2 regions of the Pseudomonas sp. GW101-3H06 genome follow, and region 1 is predicted to be linked to the other one. Evidence: predicted binding sites of a transcription regulator. Region 1 holds the regulator's gene; the other holds the start of a gene.
The links. The regulator FliA, encoded in region 1, starts transcription of late flagellar genes. The targets are predictions, from matches to a motif close to CTAAAGTTTNNNNNNNNNNNGCCGNTAA.
Positions count from the first base shown of each region.

Region 2: motA (flagellar motor stator protein MotA) is a predicted target of FliA. The motif match lies at 13,597-13,624, and genes of this name have one in related genera.

Region 1 is NZ_JBWKZO010000001.1:4,822,962-4,839,171, forward strand. Features, by position in the region: gene AC07ZE_RS22045 (CheW domain-containing protein) at 1-429, opposite strand, end outside; gene AC07ZE_RS22050 (ParA family protein) at 470-1,258, opposite strand; gene motD (flagellar motor protein MotD) at 1,299-2,189, opposite strand; gene AC07ZE_RS22060 (flagellar motor protein) at 2,205-2,945, opposite strand; gene AC07ZE_RS22065 (protein-glutamate methylesterase/protein-glutamine glutaminase) at 2,945-4,087, opposite strand; gene AC07ZE_RS22070 (chemotaxis protein CheA) at 4,139-6,400, opposite strand; gene AC07ZE_RS22075 (protein phosphatase CheZ) at 6,472-7,260, opposite strand; gene AC07ZE_RS22080 (chemotaxis response regulator CheY) at 7,280-7,651, opposite strand; gene fliA (RNA polymerase sigma factor FliA) at 7,818-8,558, opposite strand; gene fleN (flagellar synthesis regulator FleN) at 8,555-9,385, opposite strand; gene flhF (flagellar biosynthesis GTPase FlhF) at 9,502-10,827, opposite strand; gene flhA (flagellar biosynthesis protein FlhA) at 10,839-12,968, opposite strand; gene AC07ZE_RS22105 (RHS repeat-associated core domain-containing protein) at 13,378-14,082, shown strand; partial or broken gene AC07ZE_RS22110 (DUF6124 family protein) at 14,862-15,215, shown strand; gene flhB (flagellar biosynthesis protein FlhB) at 15,367-16,210, opposite strand, start outside.
Region 2 is NZ_JBWKZO010000001.1:683,986-700,195, forward strand. Features, by position in the region: gene AC07ZE_RS03130 (YqiA/YcfP family alpha/beta fold hydrolase) at 1-414, shown strand, start outside; gene parE (DNA topoisomerase IV subunit B) at 491-2,395, shown strand; gene AC07ZE_RS03140 (esterase-like activity of phytase family protein) at 2,395-3,384, shown strand; gene AC07ZE_RS03145 (retropepsin-like aspartic protease family protein) at 3,381-3,905, shown strand; gene parC (DNA topoisomerase IV subunit A) at 3,913-6,180, shown strand; gene AC07ZE_RS03155 (PqiC family protein) at 6,357-7,070, shown strand; gene AC07ZE_RS03160 (AhpA/YtjB family protein) at 7,320-8,840, opposite strand; gene serB (phosphoserine phosphatase SerB) at 8,976-10,190, shown strand; gene asd (archaetidylserine decarboxylase) at 10,242-11,111, opposite strand; gene AC07ZE_RS03175 (rhodanese-like domain-containing protein) at 11,130-11,945, opposite strand; gene AC07ZE_RS03180 (HDOD domain-containing protein) at 11,988-13,526, opposite strand; gene motA (flagellar motor stator protein MotA) at 13,693-14,544, shown strand; gene motB (flagellar motor protein MotB) at 14,548-15,567, shown strand; gene AC07ZE_RS03195 (hypothetical protein) at 15,978-16,210, shown strand, end outside.

The sequences.
Region 1 (16,210 bases):
CGGCGGCGGTGTGTTGGCAGGTGGCAGGTGGACATCGACCACGGGCGGTACCAGCACCTGTTGCACTTCGACCGGGGCAGTAACCAAAACCTGTTGCTCTTCGACGGCCGGTGACACCAAGGCTTGCAGCAAGGGGGCGATCGTCGAGACCGGCGCCAGAACGGGTGTCGGCGCATCAACCACTGCAACCGGTGTTTTCACTACCGGTGCTGCAACCGGGACAGTCGCAACTACGATTTTCTGCGCATCGCGCGCCTGCTCTTCGAGCACTGCCGCCTGGAATTCGTCCAGCGCAGCCTCAACCTCAACCACGGCGGGCAGCGCTTCCATTTCTGGCGCGAATTCCTCGGTGACTTCCTGCAGCAGATTATCCAGGTAGGACTGCAACGCCAGTTGCGGGCGCGAAGTGGTCTTCAATGGACGATTCATTGGCGCACTCCTGTAGGAGCGAGCGGTACGGGTTTCATCTTCAGGCCACCTGCGGCACAAGTTGTGCCGTCAGCAAATGCTTGAGCAGCGCACGGTAGGCAAGAACGCCACGGCTCTTGCCGTCGAATTGCGAAGGCGTCAGCCCGGCACGACTGGCATCACGCAAGCGGGTGTCCACGGGAATGTAGCCCTGCCAGATTTCCTCCGGAAACTTGTCGCGCAACACCCGCAGCGTGCCGAGGGACGCTTGCGTACGCCGGTCGAACAGAGTCGGCACGATGGTGAACGGCAAGGCCTGTTTGCGCGAGCGGTTGATCATCGCCAGGGTGTTGATCATGCGCTCCAGGCCTTTGACCGCCAGGTGTTCGGTCTGCACCGGGATCACCAGTTGCTGGCTCGCCGCCAAGGCATTGACCATCAGCACGCCGAGCAACGGCGGGCTGTCGATCACCGCGTAATCGAAGTCTTGCCACAACTGCGCCAGGCTCTTGGCGATCACCAGGCCCAGGCCACTCTGGCCCGGCGACTGGCGTTCAAGGGTGGCCAGGGCGGTACTCGACGGCAGCAGGGAAATACGTTCGTCGCTGGTCGACAGCAGTAATTGTCCGGGCAAACCCTGCGGCACGCTGCCCTTATGCAGGAACAGGTCGTAGTTGCTGTGTTCCAGGCTGTCGGGGTCGTAGCCGAAATAACTGGTCATCGAGCCGTGGGGGTCAAGGTCAACCACGACCACGCGCTTGCCCGCCTCGGCCAGCAAACCGGCTAAAGCAATGGAGGAAGTGGTTTTACCGACACCACCCTTTTGATTGGCGACTGCCCAGACTCTCATTTGGTTTGGTTCCTCCCGGTCGAATCGACCGGGAAATAGCTCAACGTGTTAATGCGGGTGACGGAGAATTGACGGCGCTCTCTCGTACCGGCGACTTGACCGGGGTCGGTGCAGTTTGTGTGCCAGCACGCTTCAAAGCGGCATCCGGTGTGGTATGAGCGGCTCCGGTCCCGGTCAGGCTGCGGCGCACGTCAAGATTGCGTGACACCACCAGCACTACACGACGGTTGCGCGCCCGACCCTCGACCGTCGCGTTGTTGGCCACGGGCTGGAATTCGCCGTAGCCCACCGACGCCAGACGGCCGGGGTTCACCCCCTGCATCGCCAGCATGCGCACGATGCTCGCCGAACGGGCCGACGACAGTTCCCAGTTGGTCGGGTACTGCGCGGTACGTATGGGTTGATCGTCAGTGAAACCTTCGACGTGAATCGGGTTGTCAAACGGCTTCAAAATGGCCGCGACCTTGTCGATGATATTGAAGGCCATGTCGCTGGGCATGGCGTCGCCGCTACCGAACAACAGGCTGGAATTGAGTTCAATCTCGACCCACAGCTCATTTCCGCGCACGGTCATCTGGTTGGATTTGATCAAGTCGCCAAAGGCTGCGCTGATGTCGTCGGCGATGCTTTTCAGCGGATCGCTGGCCCCGGCGATACCGGCGTCAACTTGTTCAGCATCCTTGACCAGCGGCTTGGCCGGGGTCACGGTCTTCGGGCGTTCTTCACCGATGGGTATAGGCTGGAGCGAACGGTCGGCATCGTTGAAGACGCCGATCAGCGCTTGGGAAATGACCTTGTACTTGCCTTCGTTGACCGAAGATATCGAATACATCACCACGAAAAACGCGAAGAGCAAGGTGATGAAGTCCGCGTAGGACACCAGCCAGCGCTCGTGGTTGACGTGTTCATCATGTTGGCGACGACGAGCCATAGTCCATTACCCCCATCAATCCATGAAGCCCTGGAGCTTCAATTCAATGGAGCGCGGATTTTCACCTTCGGCGATCGACAGGATGCCTTCGAGCAACATTTCGCGATAACGCGACTGGCGCAATGCAACGGATTTGAGTTTGGCGGCAATCGGCAGCAGCACCAGGTTGGCACTGGCCACGCCGTAGATGGTGGCGACGAAGGCCACGGCAATGCCGTTACCCAGTTGCGACGGATCACCGAGGTTGCCCATGACGTGAATCAGGCCCATCACCGCACCGATGATGCCGATGGTCGGCGCGTAGCCGCCCATGCTTTCGAAGACTTTGGCGGCCTCGATATCGCGGCTTTCCTGGGTATAGAAATCCACTTCCAGAATGCTGCGGATGGCTTCCGGCTCGGCGCCGTCCACCAGCAGTTGCAAGCCTTTGCGCGAATAGCTGTCGGGTTCGGTGTCGGCGACGCCCTCCAGACCGAGCAAGCCTTCCTTGCGCGCGGTCAGGCTCCAGTTGACGACACGATCGATGCCACCGGCCAGGTCGACGCGTGGCGGGAACAGAATCCACGCCAGGATCTGCATGGCCCGCTTGAAAGCGCTCATCGGTGATTGCAGCAATGCTGCACCAATGGTCCCGCCCAGTACGATCAGTGCCGCCGGGCCGTTGGCCAGCGCACCGAGGTGTCCGCCCTCCAGGTAGTTGCCGCCGATGATGGCGACGAACGCCATAATGATGCCGATAAGGCTCAGAACATCCATCAGATACAGGCCTCGACCAGGTGCTTGCCGATGTCGTCCAGGCTGTACACCGCGTCGGCGAGCTCGGCTTTGACGATGGCCATCGGCATGCCGTAGATCACGCAGCTGGCTTCATCCTGGGCCCAGATCGAACTGCCGCCCTGCTTGAGCAGACGCGCGCCTTCGCGACCGTCGGCGCCCATGCCGGTCAATACCACTGCCAGAACTTTGTCACCGTAGGACTTGGCCGCCGAACCGAAAGTGATATCCACGCACGGCTTGTAGTTCAAACGCTCGTCGCCCGGCAGGATTTTCACCGCGCCACGGCCGTCGATCATCATTTGCTTGCCACCCGGAGCCAGCAACGCCAGGCCTGGACGCAGGATGTCGCCATCCTCGGCTTCCTTGACGCTGATGCGGCAGAGCTTGTCCAGACGCTCCGCGAAAGCCTTGGTGAATGCTGCAGGCATGTGCTGGATCAACACGATCGGTGCCGGGAAGTTGGCCGGCAACTGGGTCAACACCCGCTGCAGGGCAACCGGCCCACCGGTGGAGGTACCGATGGCCACCAGTTTGTAGGCTTTGCGTTTCGGCGCGGGCGACGACGGCGTGGCCGCATGGGCGCGTGCAGGGATCGGGGTCGGAGCCGGACGCGCAGGTGCGCTGCCACCATAACTGCCGAGGCTGGAAGGCGCAGGCGCAGGCGCTGGTGTGGCTGCCGCTGCCGGTGCCGGAGCCGGAGCACTGTAGGCACTGACGCGACGGTTACTGCGCGAGATGCTCAGAATCTTCTCGCACAGCAGTTGCTTGACCTTCTCGGGGTTGCGCGAGATGTCTTCGAAATTCTTTGGCAGGAAGTCCACCGCGCCGGCGTCCAGCGCATCGAGGGTCACCCGGGCACCTTCGTGGGTCAGCGAAGAAAACATCAAGACCGGAGTCGGGCAGCGCTGCATGATGTGTCGCACCGCCGTGATGCCGTCCATCATCGGCATCTCATAGTCCATGGTGATCACGTCCGGCTTGAGGGCCAGTGCCTGATCGATCGCCTCTTTTCCGTTGGTCGCCGTGCCAACGACCTGGATATTCGAATCCGCTGAAAGAATTTCCGAGACGCGGCGGCGGAAAAACCCCGAATCGTCCACCACCAGGACTTTGACTGCCATAAACACTCCGTTAGACGCCGCGGGACCATCAGTCGCCCCGCTTCGCCAGTATCAAATACGCCGCGTGGCGTAACGCTTGAGCATGCTCGGAACATCGAGAATCAGTGCAATGCGACCGTCACCGGTAATGGTGGCGCCCGACATGCCCGGGGTTCCCTGGAGCATTTTGCCCAATGGCTTGATGACCACTTCTTCCTGGCCCACCAGTTGATCGACGACGAAGCCGATCCGCTGAGTGCCCACCGAAAGGATCACCACATGGCCTTCGCGCTGCTCTTCGTGAGCGGCGGAGCTGACCAGCCAGCGCTTGAGGTAGAACAACGGCAGCGCCTTGTCCCGCACGATCACCACTTCCTGGCCATCCACCACGTTGGTGGTCGACAGGTCGAGGTGGAAGATCTCATTGACGTTCACCAGCGGGAACGCGAACGCCTGGTTGCCGAGCATGACCATCAGCGTCGGCATGATCGCCAGGGTCAGCGGCACCTTGATGACGATCTTCGAACCCTGCCCCTTGGCCGAGTAGATGTTGATCGAGCCGTTGAGCTGGGAAATCTTGGTTTTCACCACGTCCATGCCCACGCCACGACCCGATACGTCGGAGATCTCGGTCTTGGTCGAGAAGCCCGGGGCGAAAATCAGGTTGTAGCACTCGGTGTCGCTCAGGCGGTCGGCCGCATCCTTGTCCATCACACCGCGTTTCACGGCGATGGAACGCAGGACGTTCGGGTCCATGCCTTTGCCGTCATCGGAGATCGACAGCAGGATGTGGTCACCCTCCTGCTCCGCGGCCAGGATGACCTTGCCGCCACGGGCCTTGCCCGAAGCTTCGCGTTCTTCCGGCGACTCGATGCCGTGATCGACTGCGTTGCGCACCAAGTGAACCAGCGGGTCGGCCAGGGCTTCAACGAGGTTCTTGTCGAGGTCGGTTTCTTCGCCGACCAGCTCCAGGTTGATCTCTTTCTTGAGCTGGCGAGCCAGGTCGCGAACCAGGCGCGGGAAGCGCCCGAAGACTTTCTTGATCGGCTGCATCCGGGTCTTCATGACCGCGGTCTGCAAGTCGGCCGTGACCACGTCGAGGTTCGACACGGCCTTGGACATGGCTTCATCGGCGCTGTTGGCGCCAAGACGGACCAGGCGGTTACGCACCAGCACCAGTTCGCCGACCATGTTCATGATTTCGTCGAGACGCGCGGTATCGACCCGCACGGTCGTCTCGGCTTCGCTGGCCGGTTTTTCCGCTGGCGCCGATGCCGGGGCGCGGGTCGGAGCGGCAGCGGCCGCTGGAGCTTCGGCTTTCGGCTCTGGCGCCTTGGCCACGGGTTTCGGTGTCGCAGCCTTGGCGACAGGTGCCGCCACCGGTGCGCTGGTGCCGGAAGCGGTTCCAGAGGCAGTGCCGACTTCGGTGAACTTGCCTTTGCCGTGCAATTCGTCAAGCAGCGATTCGAATTCGTGATCGGTGATCAGGTCGCTACCGGCCGCAGCGGCGGCTGGCACTGCAGGGGTCGGTACCGAAGCAATGGCCGATTCCAGCGCATCCACCGCAAAGTTGCCCTTGCCGTGCAACTGGTCGAGCAGTGCTTCGAATTCGTCATCCGTAATATCGGAGCTGTCACCGGCGGCTTTCGGCGCTTGCGGCGCGGCAGGCGCGGCAGGCGCCACCACCGCATCAACGGCAAACTGGCCTTTACCGTGCAACTGGTCGAGCAACGACTCGAACTCGGCATCGGTGATTTCGTCACTGGCAGCGCCGTCGCTGGCCGGTGCCGGAGCAGCCGCCGGCGCCTCGGCCTGAGCCTTGACGGCGTTCAGCGAGTCCAGCAGTTGTTCAAATTCATTGTCGGTAATATCGCCCGATTCGCTTTCAGCGACAGGCTCTTCAACCACGTCGGCAACAGGTGCCGGTGCGACCTCGTCAGCCGTTTGCGGCTCGGCCAGACGAGCCAGGGCCGCGAGCAATTCAGGCGTGGCAGCCGTGATCGGGCTGCGCTCGCGGACTTCGCTGAACATGCTGTTCACCGCGTCCAGTGCTTCGAGAACCACGTCCATCAATTCCGAGTCGACGCGACGTTCGCCCTTGCGCAGGATGTCGAACACGTTTTCGGCGATGTGACAGCACTCCACCAGCTCGTTGAGCTGGAGGAAGCCGGCGCCCCCTTTTACAGTGTGAAAACCGCGAAAAATTGCATTGAGCAAGTCCGCATCATCTGGCCGGCTTTCCAGCTCGACCAGTTGCTCTGACAGTTGCTCTAGAATCTCGCCGGCCTCAACCAGGAAATCCTGAAGGATCTCTTCATCGGCGCCGAAGCTCATTAATGGTGTGCTCCTAACAGGTCTAAAAACCCAAAAAACCTAAAACTCCAAAACTCTAGAAAACTAAAATTCTAAAATCCCAGGCTGGATAGCAAATCGTCCACATCGTCCTGACCGGACACAACGTCTTCTCTTTTATCGGCATGAATCTGCGGACCTTCACCCTGAGAGAGATGTTTTTGTGGATCTTTTTCGGCAAGCATCGCCTCACGGTCATGTTCGATGCCCGCAAAGCGGTCCACCTGACTGGCCATGAGTACGAGCTTGAGCAGGTTGCTTTCAACTTCGGTGACCAGTTGGGTCACGCGCTTGATCACTTGACCGGTGAGGTCCTGGTAATCCTGGGCAAGCAGGATGTCGTTGAGGTTGCTCGACACCGCGCGGCCGTCTTCGGCGCTGCGCGCCAGGAAACCGTCGACCCGCCGCGCCAGTTCGCGGAACTCTTCAGCCCCGACTTCACGACGCATGAACCGTCCCCAGTCGGTACTCAAGGCCTGGGCTTCATCGCTCAGGCGGTTGACCACCGGCGTGGCGGTTTCCACCAGGTCCATGGTGCGGTTGGCCGCCGCCTCGGTCAGCTTGACCACATAGGACAGGCGCTCGGTCGCATCCGTGATCTGCGACACTTCCTCGGCTTGCGGCATGTGCGGGTCAATCTGGAAATTGACGATCGCGCTATGCAGCTCGCGGGTCAGCTTGCCCACTTCCTGATACAGGCCGCGGTCACGGGTCTGGTTGAGCTCATGGATCAATTGCACAGCATCGCCGAACTTGCCCTTTTCAAGGCTCGCGACCAGTTCGACGGCGTGTTTTTTCAGGGTCGATTCAAAATCACCCTGCGAAGATTCGTTATGCCCCATAGCTCCCCCGTGGCGCAGTTCAACCGATGCGTTCGAAAATCTTCTCGATTTTTTCTTTCAACGCCTGGGCCGTGAAGGGTTTGACCACATAGCCGTTTACACCGGCCTGGGCCGCTTCGATGATCTGTTCGCGCTTGGCTTCAGCGGTCACCATCAGCACCGGCAGGTGCTTGAGCTTTTCATCGGCACGCACGTGGCGCAGCAGATCGATACCGGTCATGCCTGGCATGTTCCAGTCCGTTACCAGAAAGTCGATGCTCCCGCTGTTGAGTACCGGAATGGCGGTAGTGCCATCGTCGGCCTCGACCGTGTTGGTGAACCCAAGGTCACGCAACAGGTTTTTTATGATCCGCCGCATCGTTGAGAAGTCATCAACGATGAGGATTTTCATGTTCTTGTCCAATTCGACCTCCAAGCAGACTAAAACGCGCCCAGCACCTGGACGCGCCATTTCAATCAATCTGGCAAAGCACTCGATGACTGTCTGGAGTACAGCGGATCGAGACCGGCGCGGTTCATCACCCCACCAGCCACGTCGCAGTGCCCCCACACTGCCTTCAGCGCGCTCGCCACTCTCCCAAACGCCCCCGCAAACGGGCCGCGCACTGGCTGTGTAACTGGCTGACCCGAGATTCGCTGACCCCCAGGACCTCACCGATTTCCTTGAGATTCAGCTCTTCGTCGTAGTACAGCGCCAACACCAGTCGCTCACGCTCCGGCAAATTGGCAATCGCGTCCGCCAGCGCCGCCTGGAAGCGTTCATCTTCCAGATCGCGTGACGGTTCAAGATGAGCACTCGCGCCATCCTCATGCAGCCCTTCGTGTTCGCCGTCCTGCAACAGATCGTCGAAGCTGAACAAGCGGCTGCCCAGGGTGTCGTTCAAAATCCCGTAATAATCGTCGAGACTCAATTGGAGTTCGGCCGCAACTTCGTGATCTTTAGCGTCACGACCGGTTTTAGCTTCAATCGAGCGAATGGCGTCGCTGACCATCCGGGTATTGCGGTGGACCGAACGTGGTGCCCAGTCCCCCTTGCGTACTTCATCGAGCATGGCGCCGCGGATGCGGATGCCCGCGTACGTCTCGAAACTCGCGCCTTTGCTGGCGTCGTATTTGGTCGACACTTCAAGCAGGCCGATCATCCCGGCCTGGATAAGGTCTTCGACCTGGACGCTGGCCGGCAGACGTGCCAGCAGGTGATAGGCAATGCGTTTGACCAGTGGCGCGTAACGCTCGATCAGCTCGTACTGCGCGTCACGCGCCGACTTCTTGTAGAGGTTGTAACCGCTGGCTGTCATAGCACAGGTCCTGCCGTTTGTTGCACGAGGCGCTCGACGAAAAACTCCAGGTGCCCGCGCGGGTTGGCGGGCAGCGGCCAGGTATCGACCTTCTGTGCGATGGCCTTGAACGCCAGCGAGCACTTGGAACGCGGGAACGCTTCATAGACCGCACGTTGTTTCTGCACGGCCTTGCGCACGCTTTCGTCGTACGGCACGGCGCCAACGTATTGCAGGGCGACGTCGAGGAAGCGGTCGGTGACCTTGGTCAACTTGGCGAACAGGTTGCGACCTTCCTGCGGGCTCTGCGCCATGTTGGCCAGGACGCGGAAACGATTCATGCCGTAATCGCGGTTAAGCAATTTGATCAATGCGTAGGCGTCGGTGATCGAGGTTGGCTCGTCGCAGACCACCAGCAACACTTCCTGCGCGGCGCGCACAAAACTGACTACCGAGTCACCGATACCCGCAGCGGTGTCGATCACCAGCACGTCGAGATTGTCGCCGATGTCGCTGAACGCCTGGATCAGGCCGGCGTGTTGCGCCGGGCTCAAATGCACCATGCTCTGGGTCCCGGACGCGGCCGGAACGATGCGGATGCCGCCTGGCCCCTGCAACAGGACGTCACGCAGCTCGCAACGGCCTTCAATCACATCAGCCAGAGTACGCTTGGGTGTCAGACCCAGCAGAACGTCGACGTTCGCCAGCCCCAGATCGGCGTCCAGCAGCATGACGCGCCGGCCAAGCTCAGCCAAAGCCAGGGACAAGTTCACTGACACGTTAGTTTTCCCGACGCCACCTTTGCCGCCGGTCACCGCGATCACCTGTACGGGATGCATGCTGCCCATGTTATTTCTTTACCTTGTCTTGCATAGACGGAGGCCACATTACTGGCTGCGCGTTCGCAACTGGAACAATGCATGGCAGACCATCGATGTAGGTACAAAAACGATTCATTGTCACCTCAGCCTACCTGCTTGGTCGGGCTGTGGTAGATATCAGCGAACATGTCAGCCATGGCTTCTTCGCTGGGCTCTTCCTGCATTTGCACGCTCACGGCGCGACTGACCAGTTGATGACGACGCGGCAGATGCAAATCATCCGGAATCCGCGGCCCATCGGTCAGGTACGCCACCGGCAACTCATGGCTGATGGCAAGGCTCAACACCTCGCCCAGACTCGCCGTTTCATCCAGTTTAGTCAGGATGCAGCCAGCGAGCCCGCAGCGCTTGTAACTGTGATAAGCGGCCGTTAGAACCTGTTTCTGGCTGGTGGTTGCCAGGACCAGGTAATTTTTTGACTTGATGCCACGCCCGGCCAGGCTTTCGAGCTGCATGCGCAGCGCCGGATCGCTGGCTTGCAGGCCGGCGGTATCGATCAGCACGACGCGTTTGCGCAACAATGGATCCAGCGCCTGCACCAGCGATTGCCCCGGATCGACGTGAGTTACCGACACGTTGAGAATCCGGCCCAGGGTCTTGAGTTGCTCCTGGGCACCAATACGATAGCTGTCCATGCTCACCAGCGCGATGTTTTGCGCGCCGTATTTGAGCACGTAACGGGCAGCCAGCTTGGCCAGGGTGGTGGTCTTGCCCATGCCGGCAGGGCCGACCATGGCAATCACACCACCCTCTTCCAGCGGTTCGACTTCCGGTGTGGCAATCATCCGCGCCAAGTGGGCCAGCAACATGCGCCAGGCCTGGCGGGGTTCTTCGATATCGGTGATCAGCGCCAACAAGTCCCGCGACAACGGGCCGGACAGGCCGATGCGCTGCAAGCGGCGCCAGAGGTTAGCCTGGTCCGGGCGGCTGCCTTGCAGCTGATTCCAGGCCAGGGAGCCCAGTTGAACTTCAAGTAGCTCACGCAGGCCGTTGAGTTCGAACCGCATCGAGTCGAACACACGCTGATCGACCGCAGGCGCAGCAACAGGTGCCGGCGCCGGGCGACGGGGCTCGGCGTAGGTGGGTTCGATCAGTGGCTCGGCGGCCGTGAGCGGCAGGCCGGCGAACAACTGGCGATTGGTCGCGTTGTCGCTCTCACCCTCGCTGCGCAGGCTCAATTCGGCCTGGGCGGTGACGATCCGCGACTGGGTCTTGCGCAGCTCGTCTTCAAGTTCCATGTTCGGAACACGCGGCGCCAGCGCCGACAGCTTGTAATCCAGGGCAGCCGTCAGCTCGACCCCACCGGCGATGCGGCGGTTGCCAATGATGGCGGCATCGGCACCCAGCTCATCACGAACCAGTTTCATGGCCTGACGCATATCGGCGGCGAAAAAACGCTTAACTTGCATAACCCACTACCTCAGCCGTTGGGCCCTACTGTCGCAACGATGGTCACTTGCTTGTTGTCAGGAATTTCCTGGTACGCCAGAACGTGCAAACCCGGCACTGCCAGTCGGCCAAACCGCGAGAGCATCGCGCGAACCGGGCCGGCTACCAGCAGAATCACCGGCTGACCTTGCATCTCCTGGCGCTGTGCCGCATCGATCAACGAACGTTGCAGCTTCTCAGCCATGCTTGGCTCCAGCAAAACGCCCTCTTCCGAGCCTTGTCCTGCCTTCTGCAGACTATTGAGCAATATTTGTTCCAACCTTGGCTCCAGCGTTATAACTGGCAGCTCGGAGTCAGTGCCTACAATGCTTTGGACGATAGCGCGGGAAACGCCGACGCGCACCGCGGCCACCAATGCGGCAGTATCTTGACTCTTGGACGCGTTGTTGGCGATGGCTTCGGCAATGCTGCGAATATCGCGCACCGGCACCTGCTCGGCCAGCAGCGCCTGCAGGACCTTGAGCAATTGCGACAGCGACAGCACGCCCGGCACCAGTTCTTCGGCCAGTTTCGGCGAGTTTTTCGCCAGCAATTGCATGAGCTGCTGCACTTCCTCGTGACCGATCAGCTCGCTGGAGTGCTTGTACAGAATCTGGTTCAAGTGAGTCGCCACCACGGTACTGGCATCGACCACGGTGTAGCCCAGCGATTGCGCCTGGGCACGCTGGCTGATTTCGATCCACACCGCCTCCAGCCCGAAAGCCGGATCTTTGGCGGTGATGCCGTTGAGCGAGCCGTAGACCTGCCCGGGGTTGATCGCCAGTTCGCGGTCCGGGTAGATCTCCGCTTCCGCCAGGATCACCCCCATCAGGGTCAGGCGATAGGCACTCGGCGCCAGGTCGAGGTTGTCGCGGATATGCACGGTCGGCATCAGGAAACCCAGGTCCTGGGACAGCTTCTTGCGCACACCCTTGATCCGCGCCAGCAATTGCCCACCCTGATTGCGGTCCACCAGCGGAATCAGGCGATAACCCACTTCCAGGCCGATCATGTCGATCGGTGTCACATCATCCCAGCCCAGCTCCTTGGTTTCCTGGGCGCGGGCCGGCGATGGCAGCAGCTCCTGTTGACGCTTGACCTCTTGCAAAGCCTGGACCTTGACGATGTTCTGCTTGCGCCAGAACAGATACGCACCACCCGCCGCCAGGGCAGCCATGCTCAGGAAGGAAAAATGCGGCATGCCGGGCACCAGGCCCATCACGGCCATCAAACCCGCCGACACGGCCAGGGCCCTGGGCGAGGCGAACATCTGGCGATTGATCTGCTTGCCCATGTCTTCCGAACCGGAAGCACGGGTCACCATGATCGCCGCCGCGGTGGACAACAGCAGTGATGGCAATTGCGCCACCAAACCGTCACCGATGGTCAACAGCGCGTAAACCTTGCCGGCATCGGCGAACGTCATGTTGTGCTGGAAGATACCGACCGCCATGCCGCCGATCAGGTTGATGAACAGAATCAGCAAACCGGCGATGGCGTCACCGCGCACGAACTTGCTGGCACCGTCCATGGAGCCGTAGAACTCGGCTTCCTGCGCCACTTCCGAACGACGGGCCTTGGCCTGGGCCTGGTCGATCAGGCCGGCGTTGAGGTCAGCGTCGATCGCCATTTGCTTGCCGGGCATCGCATCGAGGGTGAAACGCGCGCTCACCTCGGAAATCCGCCCGGCACCCTTGGTGACCACGACGAAGTTGATGATCATCAGAATCGCGAACACCACGATACCGACCACGTAGTTGCCGCCGATCACCACCTCGCCGAAAGCCTGGATCACCTTACCGGCGGCGGCGTGACCATCCTGGCCGTGGAGCATCACCACCCGCGTGGAGGCCACGTTCAGCGCCAGTCGCAACAGCGTCGCCACCAGCAGGATGGTCGGGAACACCGCGAAATCCAGCGGCCGCAAGGCGTAGACGCAGACCAGCAGCACGACAATCGACAGGGCAATGTTGAAGGTGAAAAACACGTCGAGCAGGAACGGCGGCATCGGCAACATCATCATCGCCAACATGACCAGCAACAACAGCGGCACGCCCAGATTGCCTCGACTGAGGTCTGCCATGTGCGTGCGTGTACTGCTGAGTAACTGAGAGCGATCCACCGGTAATCCCCGTGCCTTTAAAGCAAACTTTTGACGCCTGAAGCGGGCGCAGGGCGGCTACTGCAAGAAGCTTTCCAACTTTTGCGGGGGGTTGAAATAGAGGGGGTTGTCAGAGGAAATCTGTATTGCCTGCTCTGGCCTCTTCGCGAGCAGGCTCGCTCCCACAATATGATCGAGGCGAACCGTGAATCCAGCGTTCGACACACACCCTGTGGGGGCGAGCCTGCTCGCGAAGAGGTCGGAACTGCTTATGCGGTAAACCAAGTAATCGAATCAAATCCCTCGCCACAGGTATTGAGTGATTCAGGAGATTGTGCCGCGACCGAACCTATCAGTTCTGCTAGTTCCCGCCCCACGCAACATCGCCGATACTGAGCGCCAGCACTTCGAACCTTCGGAGCACTCACGCATGCCATCGCTGCCCGTCACCCTGCTCTGCCAATATCACTATGACGCCCTGGACCGGCTCATCGCCAATACACTCCCGAACGAGCCAGAGCACCAGCGCTTCTACTGCAAAAGCCGCCTGGCTACCGAGATACAGGGCGCGATGCGTTACTCGATTGTCCAGCATGGCGACCAGTTGCTGGCTCAACAGCAGGACAACGGTAATAGATGCGACACCACGCTACTGGTCACCGACCAACAGCGCTCGGTGCTGCAGACACTTAAGGCCAATCAAGCACCAGAGCCAATCGCCTATTCCCCTTATGGCCACCATCAGATTTTAAACGGATTACTAAGCCTGCTTGGTTTCAACGGTGAACAACCGGATCCAGTGACCGGGTATTATCTTTTGGGGAATGGGTATCGACCGTTTAATCCGGTGCTGATGCGCTTCGTCAGTCCGGACAATTGGAGTCCACTTGGTAGAGGAGGCCTGAACCATTATGCATATTGCTTAGGAAATCCAGTATCTCTATCAGACCCAAGTGGCCATAGCGCAGCTAGCATAGCTGCAGCGAAAATTTTGAAGAACACATTAAAGCGGAGTCGGCCCCCCCCGAAAATAGCTTCAGGAATAAAAAAACGAAAAGTATTACCTCGAGCAAAGAATGGTCCAGATAAAGTATTCGATACAACAAACAAAAACATTCATCAGTTACTCAATTAACGACGGCACGACTACGATGTACATGGATAGCACAGGCATAAAAACATACAGGATAAACTCACCAACATTAAAACAGCTCAGTTTTAGCTCAGCGAAAGGACGGGACTTACAAAAGCTAGCAAACTCTTCCCAGGCTTCAGGCAAGCTAATAAGCGAAATCGATAAATCAATCGGCGACATCAACCTCGACAACTACATAAATGATGTGCATTTTCGAAACCCGAATAGTCACAATTTAGATAGAACACAATTCCATGCACAGAACGAAGGATATGCCTCAGCAATGAATGGGGAGCAACCTGGAATACTTCCAACCAGAGCGGCAAACCAAATAATACGGTATGGCAACGACACTGAAATCCGCAATCCAGCACTTAGAAATCGCTTCCCTCACCTATTCGAGGGCAACTGAAGGCACTGACCTATTGATTTAAACGATCATGTTTAATCTATATCTCCAAACACCTAAAGAACCTACACATCCTTGCGCAGCAGCCTACGACTACGCCAGAATCCGCCGGCTTGTGCGCCTGAGTGCCGGGCTCTATCGTTTCCCGGTCGCTGAAAAACAGCGATCGGGTTTGGTAGCCCGGTAGACTTAGTGCGTAGCACACCTGAATCAGGCCTTTGCGGCCTGTGTCTTTATGGTGGCCATGCGCAGGGCGCCTTCGGGCGCGCCGGTTCTCCAAGTCACCGGTCTACCAACCCGCGTATGGCCACCACCACTTCGTTTGGTAGCGAAGGTGTTGGCTCCCCTTTTCTGACTTGGAGTTTCATATATGTTCAAAGTAACGCCCAGTCCGCCGGAAGCCGAAGACACTTCCCCAGACACCTCAATCGATACGCAAAAACTCCATGAAGCCGCCGACCGCGCCCTTGAGGAGTACATCAAACTGTCCACCCGTATAAACGCCATTGAGCGAAAACCCAGCACGATGTTCGTGATCGCACCCGATATCGACACTGAAAGCCTGCTGGCCCACGCCTGTGAGTCGTTGGCCTCCGCCAGAATCGTGGCCGATAATTTTGCGGGATGTCTGAAAGGTTCTCTGCGCAACACAATGCTGGCGATTTCGCAGATCATCATGCTGAGTGAGCTTGCGGTGAATCGGGCGCTGGATAACATTGATCCGCAAGGCTGGTTAAGGATTCGAGTCAGGCACAATTCATGTGAGAGCGAGCCTGCTAGCGAAGGCGGTGCATCAGTCGACATCTCTGTTGGCTGGGATGGCCTCTTCGCGAGCAGGCTCGCTCCCACAGGTTTTGTGTGAGTTGGCTAACTGGTCAGGAATCGCGCCGCAAATCCGGCGGAATCGGCAAATCATCCTTCAACGGATCCGGCCGCTTGCCCTTGCCCGCCTTGTACTGGCGAATCTGATAGACATACGCCAACACTTGAGCAACAGCGAGATACAACCCACCCGGAATCTCCTGCTCCAACTCCGTGGAGTAATAAATCGACCGCGCCAGCGCCGGCGACTCCAACAATAGAATCTCGTTGGCCGCCGCAATTTCACGAATCTTCAGCGCCAGGAAGTCGCTGCCCTTGGCGATCAGCATCGGCGCGCCGCTCTTGTCCGCGTCGTACTTCAGGGCCACGGCGTAGTGGGTCGGGTTGGTGATGACCACGTCGGCATCGGGGATGGCCGCCATCATTCGTCGCTGGGACATTTCCCGTTGCAGCTGGCGAATCCGTTGTTTGACCTCTGGCCGGCCTTCCTGGTCCTTGTGCTCGTCACGCACTTCCTGCTTGGTCATTTTCAGTTTCTTGATGCTTTCCCAGAGCTGGATCGGCACGTCGACGGCGGCGATGATGATCAGCCCGCAGGCCATCCACAGGGTGCTCCAGCCGACCACTTGCAAGCTGTGGGTGATGGCGCGGTCCAGCGGTTCATGGGCGATGCGCAACAGGTCGTCGATGTCTGCCGACAACACCACCAGCGCCACGAACAGGACGATGAAAAACTTTGCCAGGGCCTTGAGCAGCTCGGCCACGGCCTTGGCGGAGAACATGCGCTTGAGGCCTGCGCCGGGGTTCATGCGGCTGAATTTGGGGGCCATGGTGCCGGCAGAGAACAGCCAGCCACCGAGGGAAATCGGGCCGATCAGCGCGGCCAGCAACAAGGTG
Region 2 (16,210 bases), 4.1 Mb from region 1:
GGCAGCTCGCTCGGCGGCTACTATGCGACTCACCTGGCCGAGCGCCATGGCCTGAAAGCCTTGCTGATCAACCCTGCCGTCAGTCCGCACCGGATGTTCGACGGATTTCTGGGAACCCAGAAAAACCTGTATACCGATGAGGCCTGGGAACTGACCCACGACCACGTGACGGCCCTGGCCGAGCTGGAAGTGCCGGCACCGCAGGATCCGCATCGCTATCAGGTGTGGTTGCAGACCGGGGACGAAACGCTGGACTATCGCCTCGCCCAGCGGTACTACCGGGCCTGCGCCTTGCGTATCCAGGCCGGCGGCGATCATGGTTTCCAGGGGTTTGCCGAACAGTTGCCGGCGATGCTGAGCTTTGCCGGCATCGGCGCCGATGTGTATCAGGCGATTGATTTCGCGGCACTCTGATTTCATGGCGATAGTGCCCTTTTTGTACTGAACCTTTTTTACTGAACAGCTTTTCACTGAAGGACGACGAGACCCCATGGCCACTCCCAGCGCTAGCTCTTATAACGCCGACGCCATCGAAGTCCTCTCGGGCCTCGACCCGGTACGCAAACGCCCCGGCATGTACACCGACACCAGCCGGCCGAACCACCTCGCCCAGGAAGTCATCGACAACAGCGTCGACGAAGCCCTGGCTGGACATGCCAAATCGGTACAGGTCATCCTGCACGCCGATCACTCGCTGGAAGTCAGCGATGACGGCCGTGGCATGCCGGTGGATATTCACCCGGAAGAAGGCGTGTCGGGCGTCGAACTGATCCTCACCAAGCTTCATGCGGGCGGCAAGTTCTCCAACAAGAATTACCAGTTCTCCGGCGGTCTGCACGGGGTGGGTATTTCGGTGGTCAACGCCTTGTCGACCGAAGTCCGGGTGCGCGTAAAGCGTGACGGCAATGAGTACCAGATGACCTTCGCCGATGGCTTCAAGGCCAGTGAACTGGAAATCGTCGGTACCGTCGGCAAGCGCAACACCGGCACCAGCGTTTTCTTCGCCCCGGATCCGAAATACTTCGATTCACCGAAGTTTTCCATCAGCCGTCTCAAACACGTGCTCAAGGCCAAGGCCGTATTGTGCCCTGGCCTGTTGGTCAGCTTCGAAGACAAAGGCACCGGCGAGAAGGTCGAGTGGCATTACGAAGATGGCCTGCGTTCCTACCTGGTGGACGCGGTCAGCGAGTTCGAACGCCTGCCGGACGAGCCGTTCTGCGGTAGCCTGGCGGGTAACAAGGAAGCGGTGGACTGGGCCTTGCTGTGGCTGCCGGAAGGCGGCGACGCAGTGCAGGAAAGCTACGTCAACCTGATCCCGACCGCCCAGGGTGGCACCCATGTCAATGGCCTGCGTCAGGGCCTGCTCGACGCCATGCGCGAGTTCTGCGAATTCCGCAGCCTGTTGCCGCGCGGCGTGAAGCTGGCGCCGGAAGACGTCTGGGAGCGCGTCGCTTTCGTGCTGTCGATGAAGATGCAGGAACCGCAATTCTCCGGTCAGACCAAGGAGCGTCTATCGTCCCGCGAGGCGGCGGCGTTCGTTTCCGGTGTGGTCAAGGATGCCTTCAGCCTGTGGCTCAACGCCCACCCGGAAACCGGCCTGCTGCTGGCCGAACTGGCGATCAACAACGCCGGTCGTCGTCTGAAGGCCAGCAAGAAGGTCGAGCGCAAGCGCATCACCCAGGGGCCGGCGTTGCCGGGCAAGCTTGCCGATTGCGCCGGGCAGGACCCAATGCGTTCCGAACTGTTCCTGGTGGAAGGTGATTCCGCCGGTGGTTCGGCCAAGCAGGCGAGGGATAAAGAGTTCCAGGCGATCCTGCCGTTGCGCGGCAAGATCCTCAACACTTGGGAAGTCGACGGCAGCGAAGTGCTGGCCAGCCAGGAAGTGCACAACATCGCCGTGGCCATCGGCGTCGATCCGGGCGCGGCGGACATGAGCCAGCTGCGCTACGGCAAAATCTGCATCCTCGCTGACGCCGACTCCGACGGTCTGCACATCGCCACCTTGCTCTGTGCCTTGTTCGTCCAGCATTTCCGTGCACTGGTCGATGCCGGTCACGTGTATGTCGCCATGCCGCCGCTGTACCGCATCGACCTGGGCAAAGAGATTTATTACGCCCTGGACGAAGCCGAGCGCGACGGGATTCTCGATCGCCTGGTGGCCGAGAAGAAACGCGGCAAGCCACAGGTCACCCGATTCAAAGGCCTGGGTGAAATGAACCCGCCGCAATTGCGTGAAACCACCATGGACCCGAACACCCGGCGCCTGGTGCAACTGACGCTGGACGATTTCGAGGCAACTTCGGAAATCATGGACATGCTGCTGGCGAAAAAACGTGCCGGCGACCGTAAAACCTGGCTGGAGTCCAAGGGCAACCTGGCCGAGGTTCTGGGCTGATGCGTCTGGGCTTTGCCCTGGCGTGTGCGTTGCTGCTGACCTCGATCACGGTGTCTGCGGAGCCGAAACCGCAACTGCGTCTGTTGTCCGAGCATGCCATCGAAGGCATGCGCGGCGGCAACCTGTCCGGTCTGGCGCAATGTGGCCACGAGTTGTGGACGGTGTCTGATCGTGACGACGACCAGCTCTACCGCCTCGAAACCGGTGGCGACGTCTGGCAAGCTGAAGCGGTCGGCATCGGCGTTCCTCCGGTGCCCGACAACGGTTTGCCTTGGGGGTTGCGTTCACGTGCCTGGGTGGCGTCGTTCGTGCGCGGTGGTGACCTGGATTTCGAAGGCATCACCTGCGACAGTGCGGGCAACCGTTACGTGGTCAGCGAGTCACACGGGGCGGTATTGCAAGTTCCGCCAACGGGGCCGACGTCCTGGCTGAAGATTTCGCCGCTCATGGTTCGTGAAGCGCGGGCCAGTGGCATGCTGTTGCGCTTCAATGCGCTGTTCGAAGGCCTGGCGATCAGCCCCGAAGGTGACCAATTGTGGTTGGCCGCCGAGCGAGACAGTCGCGGGTTGTTGCTGATCAAGCGCAAGCAAAGCGTCTGGGACTGCGATGGCGGCTGCGTGCTGCTGAGCGAGGCCGGAAAAGAAATGCAACCAGCACAGTTTCCCCGAGCCCGGGCGTTGCCCCGGGATTTTGCCGATCTGTCTTTGTTCAACGGCAAGCTGTTTACCCTTGAGCGCAATGTGTTCGAGATTTGTCGCCGTGACGCCTTGACAGCGAAGGTCGAGCGCTGCTGGTCATATGCCGACGAGGCGCTGCAGGAACATCGCCGTTATCCGCAGGACTATGGTCTGGCGGAAGCGCTGGTCGTGGACGCCGAGGGTGCATGGATCGGTATCGACAACAACACCGGAAGCCGCGCCGATGGCGAGGTGCGGCCGATCGTCTGGCGCTTTGCCGCACCTGACGGTGGCTGGAGCGCCAGGCCGTGAGTCAGCAAACGCCAGGGAAACGTGCCGGACGGGTATTGATGGTGCTGGCCTGGTGCGCAGCGCTGTTTTTGGCGACGCGTTTTTTTGGCCAATGGGAAGAGCGGCAGCAAAATCCCAACGCCGTGATCAGCTCGCAGCAGGGCGACGGCTTTGTCGAAGTGAAACTGATCGGCAATGCCCAAGGGCATTTTGTCGCCAGCGGCCAGATCAACGGTCAGCCGGTGGACTTCATGCTCGACACCGGGGCGACCGATGTAGCGATTCCGGCACAGCTGGCCAAGCGCTTGAAGCTTGAAGAAGGTTTCGGTGTGACCTTGAGCACGGCCAATGGGCTGAGCCAGGGCTATCGCACCCGTATCGAACGCCTGCAACTGGGCGACATCGTGCTGCGGGACGTCCGCGCCCTGGTGGCGCCGGGCCTGCATGGCGATCAGGTGCTGCTCGGCATGAGCGCGCTGAACAAACTTGAATTTACCCAGCGCGGTGGCACCATGCTGCTGCGCCAGACAACGAACCGATGAGGCCCGCATGAGCGACATCCTTGCAGACAGCTTAGATGGCGTAGAACGCCGATCGCTGGCTGACTTCACCGAAAATGCCTACCTCAACTACTCCATGTACGTGATCATGGACCGTGCCTTGCCGCATATCGGCGATGGCTTGAAGCCCGTACAGCGGCGCATCATTTACGCCATGAGCGAGTTGGGGCTGGATGCCGACTCCAAGCACAAAAAATCGGCGCGTACTGTCGGTGACGTGCTCGGTAAGTTCCACCCCCACGGCGACTCAGCCTGCTACGAAGCCATGGTGCTGATGGCCCAGCCGTTCAGCTACCGCTACACGCTGGTGGACGGCCAGGGCAACTGGGGTGCGCCGGATGATCCCAAGTCCTTCGCTGCCATGCGATACACCGAGGCGCGGCTGTCGCGTTACTCCGAGGTGCTGCTCAGCGAATTGGGCCAGGGCACCGCGGATTGGGGGCCGAACTTCGACGGCACACTCGACGAGCCGCTGGTGTTGCCGGCACGTTTGCCGAACATTCTCCTCAACGGTACCACTGGTATCGCCGTGGGCATGGCCACCGACGTACCCCCGCACAACCTGCGCGAAGTCGCCAGCGCCTGTGTGCGGTTGCTCGATGAGCCCAAAGCCACGGTCGAACAGCTCTGCGAGCACATCCAGGGGCCGGACTACCCGACCGAGGCGGAAATCATCACGCCGCGCGCCGATTTGCTGAAAATCTACGAAACCGGTCGCGGTTCGGTGCGCATGCGCGCCGTTTATCACATCGAAGACGGCGACATCATTGTCACTGCGCTGCCGCATCAAGTATCCGGCGCCAAGGTGCTGGAGCAGATCGCCGCGATGATGCAGGCCAAACCGTCCAAGGCCCCGCAGATCGCGGACCTGCGTGACGAATCGGACCATGAAAACCCGTGCCGGATCGTGATCATTCCGGGCGCGCGCAAGAACTTTGACCACGATGCGTTGATGCAACACCTGTTCGCCAGCACGGAGTTGGAGTCGAGCTACCGGGTCAACGTCAACATCATCGGCCTGGACGGCAAGCCGCAGCTGAAAAACCTGCGGGCCTTGCTGGTCGAGTGGCTGGAATTCCGCGTGCAGACCGTGCGTCGCCGCCTGCAATTCCGCCTCGATAAAGTCGAGCGCCGCCTGCACCTGTTGGACGGTTTGCTGATTGCCTACCTCAACCTGGATGAAGTGATTCACATCATCCGCACCGAGGAGCACCCGCGGGCCAAGCTGATCGAGCGCTTCGCCCTGAGTGAAATCCAGGCCGATTACATCCTCGACACTCGGTTGCGTCAGTTGGCACGCCTGGAAGAGATGAAGCTGCGCGCCGAGCAAGACGAACTGCTCAAGGAGCAGGCCAAGCTGCAAGCCTTGCTCAGCAGTGAAGCCAAGCTGAAGAAACTGGTGCGCACCGAGTTGATCAAGGACGCCGAAACCTACGGCGACGACCGTCGGTCGCCGATCGTCGAGCGCGCTGAAGCCAAGGCTCTGACCGAGCACGATCTGCTGCCCAACGAGAAAGTCACCGTCGTGCTGTCGGAAAAAGGCTGGGTTCGCTCCGCCAAGGGCCATGAGATCGATGCCACGGGGCTTTCCTACAAGGCTGGAGATGGCTTCAAGGCCCTGGCGACCGGGCGTTCCAACCAGTTTGCGGTATTCATCGACTCCACGGGGCGCAGTTACTCGGTGGCGGCGCATACGCTGCCATCGGCGCGTGGTCAGGGCGAGCCGCTGACCGGTCGTCTGACGCCACCGCCGGGGGCGAGCTTCGAATGCGTGCTGATGCCGGAAGATGATGCGTTGTACGTCATCGCGTCCGACGCCGGTTACGGTTTCGTGGTCAAGGGTGAAGACCTGCAGGCCAAGAACAAGGCGGGCAAGGCGCTCTTGAGCCTGCCGAACAACGCCAAGGTGATCCTGCCGCGTCCGGTGGCCGATCGTGAACAGAACTGGCTGGCTTCGGTGACCACCGAAGGTCGCTTGCTGATCTTCAAGATCAGCGATCTGCCACAATTAGGTAAGGGCAAAGGCAACAAGATCATCGGGATTTCCGGTGAGCGTGTAGCCAGTCGCGAAGAATATGTCACGGACATCGCCGTCATACCGGATGGCGCCACCTTGGTGCTTCAGGCCGGAAAACGTACCTTGTCACTGAAAGCGGACGACCTCGAACACTACAAGGGTGAGCGCGGGCGTCGTGGTAACAAGCTGCCACGTGGCTTTCAGCGGGTAGATGCGCTGCTCGTCGAAAACCTCAATTAAGCGTCCTAGAGCGTCCGATCTACGATTTAACGCGTAGATCGGCGCTTTGGCGCTGGAGTCGGAACGCATATTCACGGATGATATGGCCTTTCAAGCGCCGGCGTGGCCGAGCGTTCTTCATATTTATTGAGTATTTTCACTGTGATCAGCCTTGTGGCGATCACCTGGATGGGACGATGACTGCTCTGCGCCTTCCTTTTATTTTGATGCTCGCTGGCGTTCTTGGCCTGGCGGGTTGCAGCGTTCACCAGCCGGTGTCGTTGTATCAACTGGACAGCGGAAGTCCGGTTCAGCCTGCGCAAAGCGCGGGCATGGCAGTATTGCTGGGCCCGGTAACCGTTGCTGACTACCTTCAGCGTGAAACCCTGTTGCAGCGTCAGCCAGATGGCAGCCTGCAAGCCTCGGCCGACGGTCGTTGGGCCGGTAGCCTGTCTTCGGACATCGATCAGCTGTTGTTGCGTCAGGTCGCCGGTCACCTGGACAGCCAGCGCGTGGTGTTGGCACCGGCAACCGTTGGCTTCACACCGGATGTTCAAGTACTGCTGACCATCACGCGTCTGGATTCGGGTGAAAAACAACCCGCAATCCTCGATGCGCAATGGCGCCTGATCGACCGCCGTGGTCAGGTGCGCGACAACCGCATCATTCATCTGCAGGAGCAACACGCTGGCACCACGGCCGCTCAGGTTCAGGCTCAGGGTGTGCTGTTGCAGAAACTCGCCGAACAGCTGTCAGTGGCGCTCAAGCCACTGGCCAATCAACCGCCAATCGCCGAAGCGCCTAAAAAGCCGGCAGCCAAGCCTGTGGCGCCTGCGGCGGAAGCGGAAAAGCAGCCAAAGATTCCGATGGCAGCACCGATTCGTACGGATATGGAAGTGTTCCGCTTCTAAGTCCACACCGATTCAACACAAGGCCCGCATTGATGCGGGCCTTGTTGTTTCAGCTGGCTGGAGACGCCTTGCGCCTGTCCCGGCCCCTTCGCGAGCAGGCTCGCTCCCACAGTGGGTTTTCAGTGATCACACCCTTTGTGGGCAGCCTGGATCAAATGTGGGAGCGAGCCTGCTCGCGAAGGCGCCGTTACAGGCAATAAAAAGCCCGCAGACGATCACTCGTGTGCGGGCTTTTTCATTTCGAGGCTATCACGCCCGACGCTCATGCATCCGCGCCAGCTGTCGCTCCAGCATCGACGGATAAGGCTCCATCAGGCGCTCCACGCAGCACGCGCCTTCCGGGCTGGCAATCGGCCGGATGCGTGCGCGCTGGCGGATCAGGGCATCGTCACTGATCTTTCGCTCCACCAGCAGCAGGTTGCGGCTGTGCTGCGAGAGGGCCAGGGCGTCCTGGGCGGGGTCGGTCAGCAGCAGGTCGATCTGGCTCAGGCCGAACAGCTCGTCGCCCAGGGTCAGGCCCAGCTGCAATTGCAGGGTGATGCCGCTGTCGGCGACTTCGATCTGTAACTGATGGCCCAGCGCGCGCAACAGCTCACCACAGCAAATGGCGTTGGTCAGGTAGTCGTCGCCGCTGTCTTCGGTGTGGAACAGCATCAGCGTGCTGCCATCGTTCAGGGTATGCAGTTCGCTCTGGTAGAGCGAGGCAGCCTGGTCAAGGCAGTCGCGGTAGCGTTTGAGCAGTTCTTCCAGGCGCGTACGTGGCAGGCGACGCAGTTGCTCCTGGGAGCCCAGCTGAACAGCCAGCACCGCGCTGTGCTGTGGCACGTTGGAAATCACGGGTTTGGCCAGCGGTTTCAAGGCGCTGTCCGGCGCATCATCGAGCAGGTCGGCGAATGCATCTTCATCATCGTCTTCGACGGTGTTGGCGGTGCGCCGTGGTGCAGCCTTCAGCGCAGTCACCGGACGGCTTTCATCAAAGCTTGGATCACGCAGGTTACGCACTTCGAAGCCCGGTTCGGCATCGTCATAGTCGTTGTCGTCGAACTCGGGTTCCGGCGCGGGCTCGGGTTCGGCAGGTTCCGGCGCGAAGTTGGCGTGCAGCTGGCGCGCCAGGTCGCCGATCTCGTCCTGGCGTTCGGTGGCCGGGGTGTGCTCGTCAATGTTGCGCAGCCATACCCGCAATTGCAGGAGTGGTGTGGAGAGGTGTCGGCCCAGGCGCAGGCTCAAAGCCAGGGACAAAGCCAGCAGGATGGCGCTCAAAATGCCCATGCTCTGCAGGCTGATGGTCATCGGCTGTTGGAATTGATCCATGTCCAGGCTGATGCGCAATTGTCCGGCGGTCACGTCCTGGAAGGTGATCTTGCTCTGATAAATGCCTTCGGCCTCGCCCAGCAGACCGTGCTTGGGACGCTGGCCGGCCTCGGCAAGGATGCGGTTATCCATGCTATAGATGGCGGCGTGGGCCACCAGCTTGTTCTTGGTCAGGTTGTTGAGCAGCACGTTGAGGCTGAGGATGTCGTTGGACACCAACAGCTCGGTGGCCGAAGTGGCTGTCTGCGTGGTCAGGCTTTCACCCAGCGCATCCGCCTGCTCATGCATGGCCTGTTTGAACTGCAAACCCATCACGCAGGCGTAGATCACCAGGGCCAGGGCGACCAGGATCACGTTATGGCTGGCGATGCGCAATGCAATCGGTACACGGCGGTGGCGCAGTGCACGGAAGATCAGCAGAAAGAAGTTGTCGGTTTTTACTGGCGTGGGCCGGTTCACTTGAGCTCGGCTCTTTTGTCCGTGAAGTTGACGCGCAGTATAGCGACAGGCCCTAGACCGGCAAAGCGCTCACGGTGCCCGATGGTCACTGAATGTGGGTAGAATGCGGTTTTTTTCCACCTGCGGGGGTGCGCCTTGCGCGAAATCGTCCTGATAAACATCACGGGAGTCGACCGTCCGGGTCTGACTGCGGCCATTACCGGCGTTCTGGCCCAAGGTGGTGTGAACATTCTCGACATCGGTCAGGCGGTGATCCACGACACCCTGTCGTTCGGCATCCTGGTTGAAATTCCTGACACCGAACAAGGCAAGTCGGTACTCAAGGACATTCTGTTCAAGGGCTATGAACTTGATCAACAGGTGCGTTTCACGCCGGTGTCCGAAGAGGATTACCAGCAATGGGTAGGCAACCAGGGCAAAAAACGCCACATCGTGACGCTTTTGACTCGTAAAGTGACCGCCGGGCAATTGCAGGCTGTCAGTTCGATCACCGCCAAATATGGCCTGAACATCGACCATATCGATCGTCTGTCCGGGCGCATGCCGCTGGACACTCCGGCCGACAAGGGCAAGGGCTGCATCGAGTTTTCCGTGCGCGGCGAAGCGGCCGATCCGCAAGCGTTGCGGGCAGAATTCCTCAGCGTGGCCCAGGAGCTGAACGTCGACATCGCCTTTCAGGAAGATTCCCTGTTCCGCCGTAACCGCCGTCTGGCGGTGTTCGACATGGACTCGACCCTGATCGAAGCCGAAGTCATCGACGAATTGGCCAAGGCGGCCGGTGTAGGTGACAAGGTGTCAGAAATTACCGAGCGGGCAATGGCGGGTGAGCTGGATTTCCGCGCCAGCTTCAAAGAGCGCCTGGCGTTGCTCAAAGGCCTGGATGTCGGCGTTCTGGATTCGATCGGTGCCTCGCTGCGCCTGACCGAAGGTGCTGAAACCCTGTTCGCCGAACTCAAGCGTCTGGGCTACAAGACGGCCATTCTGTCGGGCGGCTTCACCTACTTCGCCAAGCAATTGCAGGCCAAGCTGGGTATTGATTATGTGTTCGCCAACGAACTGGAAGTGGTCGACGGCAAGGTGACCGGCGTGGCGGTCGAGCCGATTGTCGATGCGCAGCGCAAGGCTGATCTGCTCAAGGAGCTGGCGCACAAGGAAGGTTTGCGTCTGGAGCAGACCATTGCGGTCGGCGATGGAGCCAACGATCTGCCGATGCTGGCGATTGCCGGTTTGGGCGTGGCGTTCCGCGCCAAGCCACTGGTCAAACAGTCGGCCAAACAGGCGATTTCCACCCTTGGGCTGGATGGTGTGTTGTATCTGCTGGGCTTCCGCGATCGCGACGGGCAGCTCTGATGTGCTTGTAACCAGTGTGGGAGCGAGCAAGCCCGCTCCCACATTAGTACTTCACATGACTTGGGCTTTTGGTGAGCCCATACCCTGACCCATCTGCACCGGTGAGCCAGCGGCCAGTTCCTCAGCCCATTTCACCTGATCCGGCCCGAACAGCACGACAGCGGTCGAACCCAGCTTGAAGCGACCCAGTTCCGCGCCTTTTTCCAGGTGGATCGGTGCGCGGGCGGCTTCGTCGTAACGGAACGTTTTCAGCTCGCGCTTCGGCGGTGTAACCAGGCCGGCCCACACGGTTTCGATCGAAGCCACGATCATTGCACCCACCAGCACCACGGCCATCGGCCCGCGCTCGGTGTCGAAAATGCACGCCACACGCTCGTTGCGGGCGAACAGTTCCGGGACGTTTTCAGCGGTGGTCTGGTTGACCGAGAACAGGCGGCCCGGAATGTAGACCATCTCACGCAGGGTGCCGGCCAGCGGCATGTGCACACGATGGTAATCCTTCGGCGACAGGTAAATGGTGGCGAAATCACCCCCCATGAACGGCGCGGCGTTGGCTGCGTCGCCACCGAGCAATTCCAGCACGCTGAAGCTGTGCCCCTTGGCCTGGAACACGCGACCGTGTTCGATCGGGCCGAGCTGGCTGACCGCGCCGTCGGCCGGGCTGAGGATCGCGCCTGGCGTTTCGTCCAGTGGGCGGGCGCCGTCTTTCAACGCGCGGGTAAAGAATGCATTGAAGTGCTCGTAGGCGGTCAGGTCTTCGACCAGGGCCTCGGACATGTTCACCTGGTAACGCTGGGCGAACCAGGCGGTGAAGGCATTCTTGAACCAGCGCACGCGGCATTCGGCGATGCAGCCGGCCAGTCGCGAGAGCAGGTTGTGGGGTAGCAGGTACTGGCTGACGATAAACAGACGCTTGTTCATTAACTGTCCTTAAAAACCTTAATTCTCTACGGGGGTGTCGGGATGGTTGCCCCATTCGCCCCAAGAGCCGGCGTAGCCTTTGACCCGCGGATAACCGAGGGACTTGGCCACCAGATAGGTGAAGCCAGAGCGATGGTGGGTCTGGCAGTGGGTGATCACTTCTTTGTCTTTGCTGATCCCGAGTTGTTCAAGGATTTGCGGCATATCGGTGCGGATGCGCAGGTTGCGTGACCGATCCATGCCGGCGGTCCATTCGAAGTTCACGGCGCCCGGGATGTGTCCGCCCTTGGCTGCCAGGACTTTTTCGCCGGAGAATTCCAGTGGTCCGCGCGCGTCCCAGATCGCCAGGTCGGCAGCCCCCAGGCGGCTTTGCAGGTACTCACGGGTGGCAGTCGGCTCGTCGTGCAGGGTCAACGCAACCGGTCCACCAACGGCAGCCGGGATCTGGATCGACATGGGCATGCCTTCTGCCAGCCAGGCTGTCAGACCGCCGTCAATATAGTGGTATTTGCTGTGGCCAATGACATCCAGTAGCCAGATAAAACGCCCGGCCCAACCACCGCCTTCGTCGTCATAAACCACGTAGACCGCGTCGGGGTTGTGCCCCAGCTCACCGAACAGGGCTTCGAGTGCCGCTTGCGGCGGCATCAGTCCTGGTGCCGGCGCCTGACCGAGTTGCGTGCGTTTAGGGTCGACGAACCGTGCGCCGGGAATATGCCCTTCGGCGTAGCGGGCACTGCTGGTCAGGTCCACCAGGATCAGTTCGCGGGCGTCGAGGCGAGGGAGCAAGTCGCTCGGTTCGATCACCAGCGGCAAGCCAGAGAAGTCAGGCATGTGAGGTCTCCAGGGCACAAAAGGGGGGATTGTAACGCAGCGTCATTTGCCGCGCTGACTAAAGCTGTGCAGTGCTTTTTCGATGCACTGTGCGGTTTTGCCGAAGGCTTGCACGGTGATCTCCGAAAACGGCCCGCCGCCCTGGTCCGCCACGATAATCATGATCACCCGGCCATTGTTGACAAGCGAGCGCAGCAGCAGATGTTCGCCGCGGAACTGCGAACGCAGGCTATTAGGCAGCAGGGCGGAAAATTGCGCGTTGTTGTCCGGTGTCAGACGCACTTGGGCCTGCTGCGCGAGCAAACGCTGCAGTACGGTGCTCTGGTTGACCGCGAAATTCATACCGGCAACTTCCTTCGGCAACCCGGCAATCTGGTGAACCCGAAGATTGGCATGGGTGCGGTCGGCCATCAGGATCATTACCCGACGCATGCCGCTTGCGACTAAAGCGTCACGGGCGGCAGTGGTCAAGTGCATGGCGTTGGTAAAGCGGCTCGGCTCGAACAGCAGCTCGGCACATTGTTTGCGCCACTGCACCAGGTCTTCGGTGGTGGGTGCCGGTGCTGGCAGCAGCCCGGCGTGGACACGGTTCGTGCCCAACGGCCAGATCAGCGCAACGGCGGGGTGCCAGAGGTCGGGCATGGCGTGGTGGCGTGCACTATTGGCCGCCTGCTGATGCAATTGCTGTTGGACTTCGCCCATCGGCAATTGCAGGTAAAGGCTGGTCAGGTACTGCCAACGCTCACTGTGCGGGCTGTCCCAGGCCTGTTGTGCCGAGAGCGCCAGGCCGTTGGCCAGCAACACCGTGTTGGCCGGTTGATTGAGCCAGCGGCGCAGCGTCGGGTCGTCGTCGAGGCGGTTCTGCTGGCGCAACGGATGCTCGTTGTCGCGGGCAATGCGCAAGACTTTCACCAGTTCCCGCTGCTCGGTGAGCAGCAGCCGATAGCCTTGCTGTACCCAGATCGGCAGACGCCAGATATCTACGAGGGCCAGGCCGATTTCCAGCAGGCGCACGCCAAACAGTTGCTTCTCGACTTTGCGCGCCGACTCGCGTTTGTGGATGACCCGCAGCTCCCATTCTTCGAGTAATTGCGGATGCGTCAGCGCCAATGGCCACAGTGGCGACAGAAACAGCAGGCTGCCCCAATGGATGTCCTGCCAGAGTCGCGCCAGGCGGCTGGCAAAAAAACCGTTGGCCTGTTGGGTGGCGTGCAGGCTGATCATCTGCAGCTGACGCAGGGCTTTCGGAATCTCGGCCATGGGCTCTGCGGGCAAGCGCTCGAGTAATTCTTCGGTGCGCTTTAGGCCGAGGCGATTGATCGCGACTTCAAGGCTTTCCGCAGGCTCGGTCATGCTGCCATGAGTGTGGCGATTGGCATGACGAATGACACTCAATGCCAGGGCCGGGCTGCCTTGCATCAATTCGGCAATGTCGCGCAGCGAGCTGCGACTGTCGCGGATCGCCCGACAGACAAGGTCGTGACTGTCTTGCGGAACCGGCAGGCGCACGCCATCGAGAAGCTTGACCCAGCCTTCGAGCGTGGTCGGTTTTGCAGGCGGGACGTTCGTTTCGTTAGCCATGTCTGGAGGCGATCATCGTCAACATTACCTGGGCCCGGAGTGGGTCAAATTGGCTTTTCGCCTGAACTGGCTATAGTCTGGCGCAGTTTTGCCGATAAGTAGAAGAAGAGATTTTTTAACTTCCGAATATGACCTTGAACCCGACTCAGTAAGTGCTCTCCTACCTATGGCTAAAATAATCGGCATCATCGTCGTATTCGCGAGCGTGCTCGGCGGATACGTGCTCTCCCACGGCAAAATTGCCGCCCTGATCCAGCCCTTCGAAGTGATGATTATCGGTGGTGCGGCCCTCGGTGCATTCCTGCAGGCCAACCCGGGTCATATGGCGATGCACGTTCTCAAGAAAGCCTTGGGAATGTTCAGTTCGCGTTTCACTCACGCTTTCTATCTGGAAGTGCTGGGGCTGATCTACGAGATCCTCAACAAGAGTCGCCGCGAAGGCATGATGGCGATCGAAGGCGATATCGAAGATCCGGCCGCGAGCCCGATCTTCGCCAAGTACCCTACGGTCCTCAAGGATGAGCGCATGACAGCGTTTGTCTGCGATTACCTGCGCATCATGTCTTCCGGCAACATGGCTCCCCACGAACTTGAGAACCTGTTCGACATGGAGCTCGCCAGCCTCAAGGAAGATCTGGACCACCCCTCCCACGCAGTGAACGGCATTGCCGACGCCATGCCGGGTTTCGGTATCGTCGCGGCGGTACTGGGTATCGTGGTGACCATGGCTTCGCTGGGTGAAAGTGACCAGAAAATGATTGGCCTGCACGTGGGTGCGGCACTGGTCGGCACCTTCTTCGGTATTCTCGCGGCCTACGGTTTCTTCGGTCCCCTGGCGCATGCCCTGGGTCACGATGCCAAGGAAGAACTGAACGTCTACGAAGCCATCAAGGCCTCGCTGGTCGCTTCGGCTTCCGGCATGCCGCCATCGCTGGCAGTAGAATTCGGGCGCAAGGTTCTGTACCCGGCGCACCGCCCTAGCTTCGCCGAGCTGGAACAAGCGGTTCGCGGCAGATAAGTCATGGAAAATAACCAGCCGATTATCATCAAGCGCGTCAAACGCTATGCCGGCGGGCATCACGGTGGCTCATGGAAAATCGCGTTCGCCGACTTCGCCACGGCGATGATGGCGTTCTTCCTGGTGTTGTGGCTGTTGTCCACTGCTACGCCGGAACAAAAGCTTGCCATCGCCGGTTACTTCAAAGACCCGATCGGCTTCACTGAAAGCGGCACGCCCTACATCATCGATTTGGGCGGCACGCCAGAGTTGGCGCCGGAAAACACCCTCAATCCCGAGGTGAAGTCCCAGCCGCAGCCGGACAAGGTGACTGTCGACGCCGAGCAGGTTGAAGGCATGGCAGAGATGGTGGAGAAGGAACGTCTCGAATTGTTACTGCAAGAATTGCAGAACAAGGTCGAAGAGAATCCGCAGTTGCAGAAGTTCAAAGAGCAGATCATGTTCGAGATCACCACGGACGGACTGCGCATCCAGATCGTGGATGCTGAGAACCGGCCGATGTTCGACTCTGGCAGTGCTCGCCTGAAGCCGTATTTCGAAGACATCCTGCTGGCCATGGCCGACACCATCAAGGCGGTGCCGAACAAGATCAGCATCAGTGGCCACACCGACGCCAAGCCGTACAGCGGTCAGGGTGATTTCGGTAACTGGGAGCTATCGGCCAACCGAGCCAACGCCGCTCGCCGTGCGCTGGTCGCGGGCAGCTATCCGGATCAGCAAGTGGCGCGAGTGGTCGGTTATGCCTCGTCGGTTTTGTTTGACCGCGAACATCCGTTCAACCCGGTCAACCGCCGTATCGACATCGTGGTGCTGACCAAGAAAGCCCAGCGTGCCATTGAAGGTTCGCAAGGGGCAGAACCGGCTCCCGAGCCAACGCAAGGGCAGGGCGGTCCGGGTGAAGTGCCAACCGACCCGAACGCGTTGCCGGCGGATAAGGAGCCGTTGCCGGCTCACGAGCTTCGTGAGCGGCTGAATCTGTTTGATGATCCGGCGCCGAAACCGGGTGAAGCACCCAGGCAGTGACCCATGAAAAAGCCGACAGTGATGTCGGCTTTTTTGTGCCTGTAAGAATGAATTTAAGTCCGACTGATTGCGGTAAAAATCAACGAATGAGGCCGTGTCCGAGAAAGGTGTAGGAAGTCTCCGAGACGCATAAACCGGGTTTCACTTCGCTGGAGGCGCGCCTATAGTTTGGCCGTCGCCGACGAATCGGTGATCGACTTTAGCCAGTCGTAACAGATGATGCACAAGCGCCCGTATAATCGCGGCGCTTTTTGCTGTCTGACATCTACATGTCTATGGTGGCTGTGCGTGGGACACCTTAGGGTGTGCCGGGTTCATCTGTCCGGTTGGCTAACCCGCGTACAGCTACCACCCCAATTCGTTTAGCCACGAAAGGATGGGAGTTTCACCAATCAGATGAGATTCAAGTCATGCCTAAATTTCACCCGCTCCAAGGCAACTTCAGCGTCGGTCCCACCCTGTACATCGACACCGAAGCTCGCGCTGCCGATCTTCTCGAAACCGCCGTCCATCGTCTCAAGGCCGCGCGCAATCTTCTCAACAGTGTCACCTGCCTTTGCGTCAAAGAAGCCGAAGGTCACGATCTGGAGCATTTCGCCAGCGCCGCGCACATGTTGATCCAGGACGGCTGTGATGCCTTGGA